One region of the Mameliella sp. AT18 genome, then DNA from elsewhere that is predicted to be linked to it. Evidence: riboswitches for the same ligand, from Rfam matches in the RefSeq annotation. Region 1 holds a riboswitch; each other region holds the start of a gene.
The links. Region 1 has a riboswitch for cobalamin ahead of PVW46_RS04480 ((2Fe-2S) ferredoxin domain-containing protein). Riboswitches for the same ligand answer to the same signal wherever they lie in the genome.

Region 1 (3,267 bases):
CAGGGTCTCCGAGAAGGGCACGACCACGTAGCGACCGTTCCTGACCGCCGACAGCTCTGCCAGTACCGGATCGTTTTCCAGGTAGGCCCGTTTGTCCGCAGCGGTGGACCAATCCGCCTCGATCAGCAGGATCACCTCGGGATCGGCGGCGACGACGCGTTCCCACGAAAGGTCGATCCAGGTGCCCTGAACCTCGGAACTGATGCTGTGCAGGCCGGCGGTACGGGCCAGCAGCGCCGGGCCGCCGCAACAGCCGATGGAATAGGGCGTATCCGTCCCGCTGTCATAGATGAACGCGGTCCGACCGCCGCCCGCCGGGTCATTCTGAACCGCGTCGATGCGCGCCCGGGTTTCGGCGATCAGCGCGTCGGCACGGTCCGCCACGCCAAAGATGTCACCGATCACCTCGATGTCGCGCAGGATCGGGGCCTGTGTCAGGGGAACGTCCTTCGGATGCGCATCCTTGCAGGAGGCATCGGCCAGGTAGGTGCCCACCCCAAGGTCATGCCACTTTTGCGCGGCACCCAGGTTGTCCTCGGAAAAGGCGGACCCGAATCCCGCGAACAGGAAGTCAGGCTCTTGCGCAAGGACGACCTCGGCGGCGGGGTATTTCTCTGCCAGCACGGGCACGCTGTCATAGGCCGCTCGCCATTGCTCGGGGATGGCGTCGTCCATGTAGGCGGTTCCGACTATCCGATCCTGCAGGCCAAGCGCCAGCATGACCTCGGTGGCCTGCTGGTTGAGCGTGATCGCCCGGCTGGGGGGCGCGTCATAGGTAAAGGACGCGCCGCAGCTTTCGACAGTCACCGGGTCCGCCACAGCAGCTCCGGCGGCCATTGCAAGGACGAAACTGAGTTTAAACGGGTTCATGGGTATCTCCGGTCCTGTGAATCAAAAGATGTCGGGGGAGTGCGCCGGCGCCGATCGCCTTGGTGACGACCGCGCGGACATCGGCCACGTCGGTCACCCGGTACCAATGGCCTTCGGGGTAGTGCACGATCACCGGGCCGGCGTTGCAGGGAAACAGGCAACCGGTCGTCGTCACGAGGCAGTCGGCGCTGACGCCCGCCCGGCGCAGTTCGTCCTTGAGAACATCGGCCAGATGAGGCGCGTCCTTGAGGTGGCAACGCGGACCGGCACAGACCAGCAGGTGATGGCGAAACTCCGGCGGCGCATCCCAGCCCTTGCCCAACTCGCCGTCCGGCAAAGGGGCGATGCGCGATGCCGGGACCCGCGCCCGCGCGGCATTCCGCACCAAGCCGGCGTCTTCCTCTGCCGGGCGCGCAAAAAACAGCTCGGGCGCCGCTTCGCCGCGCTTGTGCAACCAGCTTGCCGCCGCCCCGGGCAGCCACCGTTCCAGGCTTTGTGAAAACGGCAAGCCGATGGGCCGCAGCTGAATCCGGTTGGCGCCCTCGGCGGCCAGGGCGTCCAGCACCCGCCAGAGGTTCTGCCCCTCGCCTTCGAGACGCAGGGCGACCGCATGGCACGGGGCTTCCTGAACCAGAGCATCGGCCAGCTTGCGGAACCGGGTGGCGCTGACGTAACTCGCTGAAATCAGGAATACATATGCGTCCATGCCCAGCCCTCGTTCAGAGGAAACAGGCAAGCGCACGGGACCGGGCACTGTGGAACTGTCATCTTGTCCTCCTCGGGCCCGCCGCCCGATTGGTTGCGATCAATTGATGGCAGGTCTCCTGACTCGCGGATCAAAGCGCGCCGTCCCTTCCCGGATCGCAGTCGATCCAGTGGATTGACGGGTTGCTCACCGCTTACAGTTGCGGGGGCAGTCACGGAATTGAGAGAGGTCTCTCGCACCGTGTTCCCTTTTCAGCCGCTCCGGGGTTGACCCGAACGCAGCACCATCGCCGCAACTCGTGACATGGAAAACCATCACTGTCCAGAACCTTCGCCGCCCCGTCGCGGAAACCGGCCGGCAGTCATGTCCCTGCGCACGGCAGGGTCGCCGTCGCTGTCACGGGGACGATTTTCGCGGTGAACCGCCCTGCGTTCCGAAGATGTCTGATCTGGAGGTTCGCGCCATCCTCGGTCAAGTAGGGAGCGCGAGTCAGGCAGCAGTGGACCCTTTCATGATCAAGGATTTTTCGTTTTCGGCGCTCAACATGGGGGTGTTGGCCACCTTCGTCGGCTACGCCGCCTCCTTTGCGATCGTTCTGGCCGGGCTGACGGCAATGGGCGCCTCGGAGACCCAGGCCGCGACCGGCCTGTTCTTTGCGACCATCGGCATGGGGATCTGCAGTATCTGGCTGCCCATCGTCACGCGCACCCCCGCCGCGGTTGCCTGGTCGACACCCGGCGCCGCCTTTCTTGCGGCAACGGCGATGCTGGCCGGAGGGTTCGGCGAGGCGGTAGGTGCCCTGATCATCTGCGCCCTGCTGATCGTCCTGACAGGGGTCATCCCCGGCCTGGGGCGCGCCGTCGCGGCAATCCCCAAGCCGATTGCAAGCGCGCTGCTGGCGGGGGTCCTGCTGAAGCTCTGTCTTGCGCCGGCGCTTGCGCTCGGGAACCTGCCTCTGCTGGTCCTGCCCATCGTCGTGGCCTGGGTCGTGGGCCTGGCCTGGAATCGCCTGGCCGCGATGCCGCTTGCGGTGGCGGCCTTTGTCCTGGTGCTGTTCCTGGGGGTCGACCCGTCAGCACATCCCGACGCGTCTGCGATCACCTGGGGCCCGGTGCTCGATATCGTGCCGCCCAGCTTTTCCCCGCTCTCGGCAATCTCTGTGGCCTTGCCGCTCTACCTGATCACGATGGCGGGGCAGAATATTCCGGGCTTCGCGGTGCTCGAACTGAACGGCTATGGCGTCAACCGCCCCTTCCTGCTGCGCAGCACCGGCATCGTCAGCCTGCTCATCGCCCCTTTCGGCGCGATCCCGGTCAACATGTCGGCGATCACCGCCTCGATGATGGCCGGAGAGGACGCCGGGCGCGACCCGTCCGGCCGTTACTGGGCGGCCATTATCTCGGGTGTCTGCTATGTCGCGCTCGCCTTTGCCGCGACAGGTGTCACCGCGATGGCCAGCATTGCGCCGACAGAGGTCATCACCGCCGTTGCCGGTCTGGCGCTGATACCCGCCTTTGTTGCCGCGACAACCGCCGCGTTTTCCCGCGCGGACCAGCTGGAGGCCCCTGCCCTGACCTTCCTGATCGCTGGCAGCGGCATGTCGATGTTGGGGATCAGCGGCGCATTCTGGGGGGTCCTTGCAGGCGTCGCCATCTGGGGTTTGAAGGCGTTTTTGCAGCGAGAGCCGGCCG
Region 2 (3,267 bases), on a different contig from region 1:
CTGCCCCCTCTTGCCGACGGGCGCAGAGTGGCGCCCGCCTCCCGCATTGGCAAGTCCCGGCCTCAGGCCCCCAGCCAGGCCTTGTAGTCGCTGACCAGCAGGTGCAGCGGCGCCTCGTCCTCTTCGATGTCGGAAAAGCGCCCGATCGGTTCACGAAAGATGTTGTCGGTCTCGTCGTCGTTCACGGTGCTGACCTCGCCGATCAGCACGTCGCCGCCCTCGCCCCAGAAGGCGTGCCAGTCGCCGGGCCGCAGGGTCACGCTTTCGCCCGGCGCCAGTTGCAGCTTTTCGCCCGCCACATAGTCGTGCACGATCCCGTCACACATCACGGTGCCGCCGCGATCCTCGGCAAAATTGCCCTGGTCGTCAGATCCGTACAGCTCCACCACCAGTGTCGCGCCGCCCCGGTTGATGATGTCCTCGGCCTTGATGACATGGGTGTGCATCGGCGAAAGCTGGTCCTGTTTCGAGATCAGCAGCTTTTCCGCGTAGCACATCCCCCGCCCCGAGGTCAGGTCCGACAGCAGCCCGTTGCGCAGGGTGAACAGGAACAGCCCCATCTCGTCATAGCGCCCGGCGCCATAGTCGGTGATGTCCCAACCACAACGAGAGTCGATGACATGCCGCGCCGCGCCCGCCTGCGCCACGAAGGCCTCTGGCGACCATTGCGCAAAGGGCGGCAGGGTGAACCCGTGGCGACGGATCATCTCGTCCGCCTCCGTCATGATGGCGTTGATGCGTGACCGTTTCATGCCCCAGTCCTCCCGTTAGCGATAGCGGCTTTGTGACAGCTATCCGCCACCGACTCGGTTCCGTCAACCAACTACCCGAACGAGGGACCGCGCATGTCACTTTGACCATTGCCCCGCATTGGCGAACCTGTCACACACAGAACCGTGACCGGTCCCGGAAAGGCGACTTTCCGGGGGAAAGAGGGAATGCCGTGCGGCGCATCCGCGCCAATCCGGCAACTGCCCCCGCAACTGTAAGCGGAGAGCCGGGCCAAGACGCCACTGGAGCAATCCGGGAAGGCAGGCCCAGGCAACGACCCGCGAGTCAGGAGACCTGCCGGACACCCGCGGCCCAGATGGCCACGGCTCCACCGGACGTCGGGGTGAGCGTCTGGCCTGTGTCCTGTTCGGACCCCGGCCGCCTTGTCCCACGTCTCCACCGCATTGCGCCGGGGATGGCGCAGACTGGACAAGGACGATATCAGTGACTTTTTTTACCCTCGGAAAACAGGCCCTTGTTGGCGCGCTCCTGGCGTTGCCCACGGCGGCACCCGCGCATTTCCTGCTGGAATACACCACCGACGCGCTGATCGACCGTCCCGGTGACGTGCCGGTCAAGCTGGTGTTCTGGCACCCCTTCGAAAACGGCCATGTTATGGACCTGGAGCGCCCGCAGGAGTTCTATGTCATCCATCGCGGCGAAAAGACCGACCTGATGGACACGTTGCAGCCGATCACCTTTACCGGCGCCAGCAATTCCGCTGCCGCCTTCCTGGGTTCGGTCCCGGTGAAACGGTCTGGCGACTATGTGCTGGTGACGGTGCCCCAGCCCTATTTCGAGGAATCCGAGGACAAGTACATCCAGCAGTTCACCAAGTCCGTGCTGAACCGCAACACGCTGCCGACCGACTGGATGGCGCCCGTGGGCCTGCCCACCGAGATCCTGCCCCTGAACAAGCCCTACAACATCATCGCCGGGTCCACCTTCACCGGGCAGGTGCTGGCCGATGGTGAACCCGTCGCCGGCGCGGAAATCGAGATCGAGTACATGGCGGCCGAACCGGACATGGACGGATCCGCCGCCACCGCCCCCGTGGCCAGCCCGCCGCCCGGAGGGGCCGTCGTGGCGATCTCGGACGCCAACGGCTATTTCACCTTCGGCATCCCCAAGGCCGGGTACTGGGGCTTTGCCGCCCTCGGGTCCGGTCCGGCGACCGAGCATGAGGGCAAGGAGCTGAGCCAGGACGCAGTCCTCTGGATCCGCGCCTGGGAACTGGAGTAACCCAAGATGCACATCGTCGACGGAGCCCTCTCGAACCCGGTCGTCATCGGCGGCGCCGTGGCGGCGGCGGGCGGCATTGCCCTGGGTCTGCGCGCCCTGCCGCTGGACCGTATCCCGGCGGCAGGCGTGCTCTCGGCCAGTTTCTTCGTGACCTCGCTGATCCATGTGCCCGTGGGTCCGTCGTCGGTGCATCTCATCCTCAACGGTCTGGCCGGGCTGATCCTCGGCTGGGCCGCCTTCCCGGCGCTGTTCGTCGGCCTGGTGCTGCAGGCGGTCTTTTTCGGCTTTGGCGGGCTGACCGTGCTGGGCGTGAACACCGTCAACATTGCCCTTGCGGCGGTCCTCGTCGGGCTGGTCTTCCGCCCGCTGATCCTGCGCGGCGGTCCTGTCGGGGCGGCGATCTGGGGCGGCATCGGCGGGGCCTGCGCCACCGCCCTGACGACGCTCTTCGTGGCCCTCTCGCTGATGTTCTCGGGCGACGAATTCCTCGCCGTCGCGCACCTTGTCTTTGTCGCCCACCTGCCGATCATGGTCATCGAGGGCCTGTTGACCGGCTTTGCGGTCCTGCTGGCGCGCAAGGTCAAACCGGACCTTTTCCTGTCGATGAAGGAGGCCGAGGCATGATCCGGCTGGCGCTTGTCCTCTGCCTGCTGGCCCTGCCCGTCCCGGCACTGGCACACAAGGTCATCGCCGCCGTCTTCCCCTCTGGCAGCGCCATCGAGGGCGAAATCGGCTTTTCCAACGGCGACATGGCCACCGACCAGCCGGTCGAGGTCTATGGTCCCGACGGCACGCTGCTGGGTGAGACCGTGACCGACGCCGACGGGTTTTTCATCTTCGCGCCGACCGAACCCGTCGCCCATACCTTCCGCTCGGACCTCGGCGCCGGGCACCTGGCCAATGTGACCATGCCTGCCGAAGAGGTCGCCCGCATCCTTGGCGTCGCCGCGCCGGAACCTGCGGCGCCCGCCCCCACGACGGCACCCGCCGCCCCCGGCCTCGCGCTTTCGGATGCCGACCGCACCGAGATCGCCCGCATCGTCCGCGACGAGATGCGCCCCCTGCGCCGCGAGATCGCCGCCTACCGCGAAAAGAACGACCTGCAGACCATCCTAGGCGGCATGGGCTATATCCTCGGGCTGTTCGGGCTGGGTTTCTACATCGCCGCCCGGCGCCAGCTCAAATCGCAGGCCGGGGCGTGACGCATATCCTGTCGAACACCAGCGCCGCCCTGCCCGGTGACGGCCCCCGCCG
Region 3 (3,267 bases), on a different contig from region 1:
AACCTCGTCCAGCCGCGTATCGACCCGCCCGTCACCGGGCAAAACCGCCAAGGCGATCCCCTTCGACTGCGCCAGGGCAGCGATCTGCTGGATGCCGTAGGACCAATAGGGCACGCCGCCGATCAGGCGGATCAGGATGCCCTTGGCGCCCTCAAGCGTCTGTTCGACATAGGTATCGACCGACAGCGGATGCTTCAGCGCCGCGATATTCGCCAGACGCAGGGAGGGCATCCGCCCCTCGCGCCCGCCGCCGCGCTCCCATCCCGCGGCAAAGGCGCCGAGGTCGGAATCCGAGAAGGACAGCACCACCAGGTCCGCCGGGCTTTGCGCCAGGTCGGTCGGGGTCTCGCTCTCTTCGAGGCCGTGGCTTTCGCGAAAGATGACGTGCATGGCACCGCTCCGGCGCGGCGGGGAGACCCCCGCCCTACTCTGCCGCCTCCGTGGCCACGCCCAGCACGGCGCGGATCGCCTCGGGGTGGATGTCGTCATGTTCGGCGATCACGACAAGCCGGCCCTGGCGGGCCTCGTCCGCTTGCCACGGACGGTCGTACTGGTGCCGCACCCGTGCGCCCACCGCCTGCACCAGCAGGCGCATCGGCTTGCCGGCAACGCTGGCATAGCCCTTGACCCGCAGGATGTTCTGGCTCTTGGCCAGGTCCTCGATCCGCGCCACCAGGTCGGCGGGGGCGGACACCTCGGGAATGTCCACGACAATGGATTCGAAATCGTCGTGCTCGTGGTCATCGTGGTCGTCATGGTGGCTGGGACGGGCGTCCATGTCGTCTTCTGCCGCCGCTTCCAGCCCCAGGATCACGCGCGGGTCGACGGCGCCCTCGGCCACCTCGATCACCGGCAGCGGACGCGGCGCCTCGGCGGCGATGATCTCCTTGGCCTTCGCCACGCCCTCGGGACCCGCCAGATCCGGCTTGGTCAGCAGGATAATGTCAGCGCAGGAAATCTGGTCCTCGAAGACCTCCGACAGCGGCGTCTCGTGATCCAGCGAATCGTCCGCCAGCCGCTGCGCATCCACCTTGGCCACGTCTGGCGCGAACCGCCCCGAGGCCACCGCCTCGGCATCGGCCAGGGCAATCACGCCATCTACGGTGATCTTCGACCGAATATCGGGCCAGTCAAAGGCCTTGAGCAACGGTTTCGGCAGCGCCAGGCCCGAGGTCTCGATCAGGATATGCTCCGGGCGCGGGTCCAGCGCCATCAGCGCCTCGATCGTCGGGATGAAATCATCGGCCACGGTGCAGCAGATGCAGCCGTTGGCGAGTTCCATGATGTTTTCCGCCGGGCAATCGGGGATGGCACAGCCCTTGAGGATCTCGCCATCGACACCCACGTCGCCGAATTCATTGACCACCACGGCCAGCCGCTTGCCGCCGGGGTTCTGCATCAGGTGGGTGATCAGCGTCGTCTTGCCCGAGCCGAGGAAGCCGGTGATGACGGTGACGGGAAGCTTGGCGAGATCGGTCATGTCTTGTCCTTTTCCGGCGCTTTGGCCTGTTCGGGCGGGATGCGCGCGATGCAATTGCGTTTGAAATGTTCGGGCCGCGCGCGCCAGGGGATCACCCCGTCACGGGCCGCATGATAGAGCGCGACACCCTCGGTCAGCAGGTCCGGATGCGACGCTTCGTGAAGGTTTCCGTAGACGTAGGTCCAGCGTTCCGCCCCGCCGCGCATGGCGACGGAACAGCCGTAGTCGCAGTTCTGCAGGCATTCCACCGGCGTCAGCGTGACCCCCTCGGGCATCTCGCGCGCCGCCAGCGCATCGTGCAGGCGCTGGCCCGGGCGTTGACCGCCCTCTGGCACCTCTTCGCCGCGCCGACACTTGACGCAGACCAGCAGTTCGACCGGCGCATGGCCCGCCCCCTGTTGCGTATCGTGATCCATTCCCGACCTCCTCCGGGGCACCCCGCCCGGGATTAAAGTTGCACCTGGGATGGCAGGTCTCCTGGCTCGCGGGTCGCGGCACCCCCGCGCCTTCCCGGCCGGTCTGGCCAGTGGCACGTTGCGAGGGCGCTCACCGCTTACAGTTGCGGGGGCAGCCGCGGGGTTTCACCGCGTTCCCTGTTGTCCTCCCCGGGTGCTCCGGGGAACCATCGTGTGGGCGGTGGTGCGACAGACGGGCGGACATGTCAATCGCGAAGCACGTTGACGGGGCGCGACACGGATGCAATTCCTGCCTGAATCGATCAACGGAGCGCGCAATGGACGAGATCACAACCCGCCACAACGAAAAGATGCGCCGCATCAAGGCCGCCCGCGACGAGATGATGAAGACCAAGACCGAGGAAAAAGGTCTGATCATGGTCCACACCGGCAAGGGCAAGGGCAAGAGCTCGGCCGGGTTCGGGATGATCATGCGCTGCATCGCGCATGGCATGCCCTGCGCGGTGGTCCAGTTCATCAAGGGCAACTGGGACACCGGCGAAAAGACCTTTCTCCGTGAACGCTTTGCCGATGAATGCCGGTTCTTCGTGTCCGGTGAGGGGTTTACCTGGGAAACCCAGGACCGCGAGCGAGACATTGCCGCTGCGCAGAACGGCTGGAAGATCGCCAAGGAGCAGATCCTCGACCCCGAGATCCAGTTCGTCCTGTTGGACGAGATCAACATCGCCCTGCGCTATGATTACATCGACATCGACGAGGTGGTCGAGTTCCTGCTGCACCAGAAACCGGCCATGACCCATGTCTGCCTGACAGGTCGCAACGCCAAGCCAGAGTTGATCGAGGCCGCCGACCTGGTGACCGAGATGGAGCTGCTCAAACATCCCTTCCGCGACGGCGTGAAGGCGCAGAAAGGCGTGGAGTTCTAGGCCCATGAGCCGCATGACCCGCCTGCCCCCGGCCAGCCCCTGCGTCGCCCGCTGCGTGATCGACGAGGCATCGCAGCTGTGCACGGGATGCGCCCGCAGCCTGGACGAGATCGCCTGCTGGGGCGGCGCCTCGGACGATTTTCGCGCCGGCGTCTGGGCCGCCTTGCCCGCCCGCGCCGCGAACATGGGGCTGAAGACGCGCCGGCTGTCCTGGCAGGGGGATACGCTGTTGACGGAAACGGCGCGGCGCATCGGCGAGGAAGGCGCGCGCCTCGTGGCGGGGATCTGGGGCGCCTCGGGCGAGCTGTCGCGCCTGCCGGGAACCGAATGCACGGGGCAGATCGGCGACGGCGTGCTGATCCTGCGGTTGGAAAATGCCGCGCTGCGGCTGGAGGCCGCGCGCTATCTCACCGCCTTCGAGATCGACCGCCCGGAGGCGCCGACA

Region 2: another riboswitch for cobalamin. It lies ahead of PVW46_RS14410 (DUF4198 domain-containing protein); the one in region 1 lies ahead of PVW46_RS04480 ((2Fe-2S) ferredoxin domain-containing protein).
Region 3: another riboswitch for cobalamin. It lies ahead of PVW46_RS00645 (DUF1636 family protein); the one in region 1 lies ahead of PVW46_RS04480 ((2Fe-2S) ferredoxin domain-containing protein).

The regions. Positions count from the first base shown of each region.
Region 1 covers NZ_JARAMO010000035.1:14,554-17,820, forward strand. The annotation lists gene PVW46_RS04475 (ABC transporter substrate-binding protein) at 1-870, opposite strand, end outside; gene PVW46_RS04480 ((2Fe-2S) ferredoxin domain-containing protein) at 857-1,576, opposite strand; cobalamin riboswitch at 1,668-1,879, opposite strand; gene PVW46_RS04485 (benzoate/H(+) symporter BenE family transporter) at 2,088-3,267, shown strand, end outside.
Region 2 covers NZ_JARAMO010000153.1:1,183-4,449, forward strand. The annotation lists gene PVW46_RS14405 (D-lyxose/D-mannose family sugar isomerase) at 63-752, opposite strand; cobalamin riboswitch at 885-1,087, shown strand; gene PVW46_RS14410 (DUF4198 domain-containing protein) at 1,216-2,013, shown strand; gene cbiM (cobalt transporter CbiM) at 2,020-2,637, shown strand; gene PVW46_RS14420 (NikL family nickel/cobalt ECF transporter subunit) at 2,634-3,215, shown strand; gene cbiQ (cobalt ECF transporter T component CbiQ) at 3,212-3,267, shown strand, end outside.
Region 3 covers NZ_JARAMO010000007.1:14,072-17,338, forward strand. The annotation lists gene cobN (cobaltochelatase subunit CobN) at 1-390, opposite strand, end outside; gene cobW (cobalamin biosynthesis protein CobW) at 425-1,480, opposite strand; gene PVW46_RS00645 (DUF1636 family protein) at 1,477-1,896, opposite strand; cobalamin riboswitch at 1,931-2,122, opposite strand; gene cobO (cob(I)yrinic acid a,c-diamide adenosyltransferase) at 2,214-2,822, shown strand; gene PVW46_RS28645 (DUF1289 domain-containing protein) at 2,827-3,267, shown strand, end outside.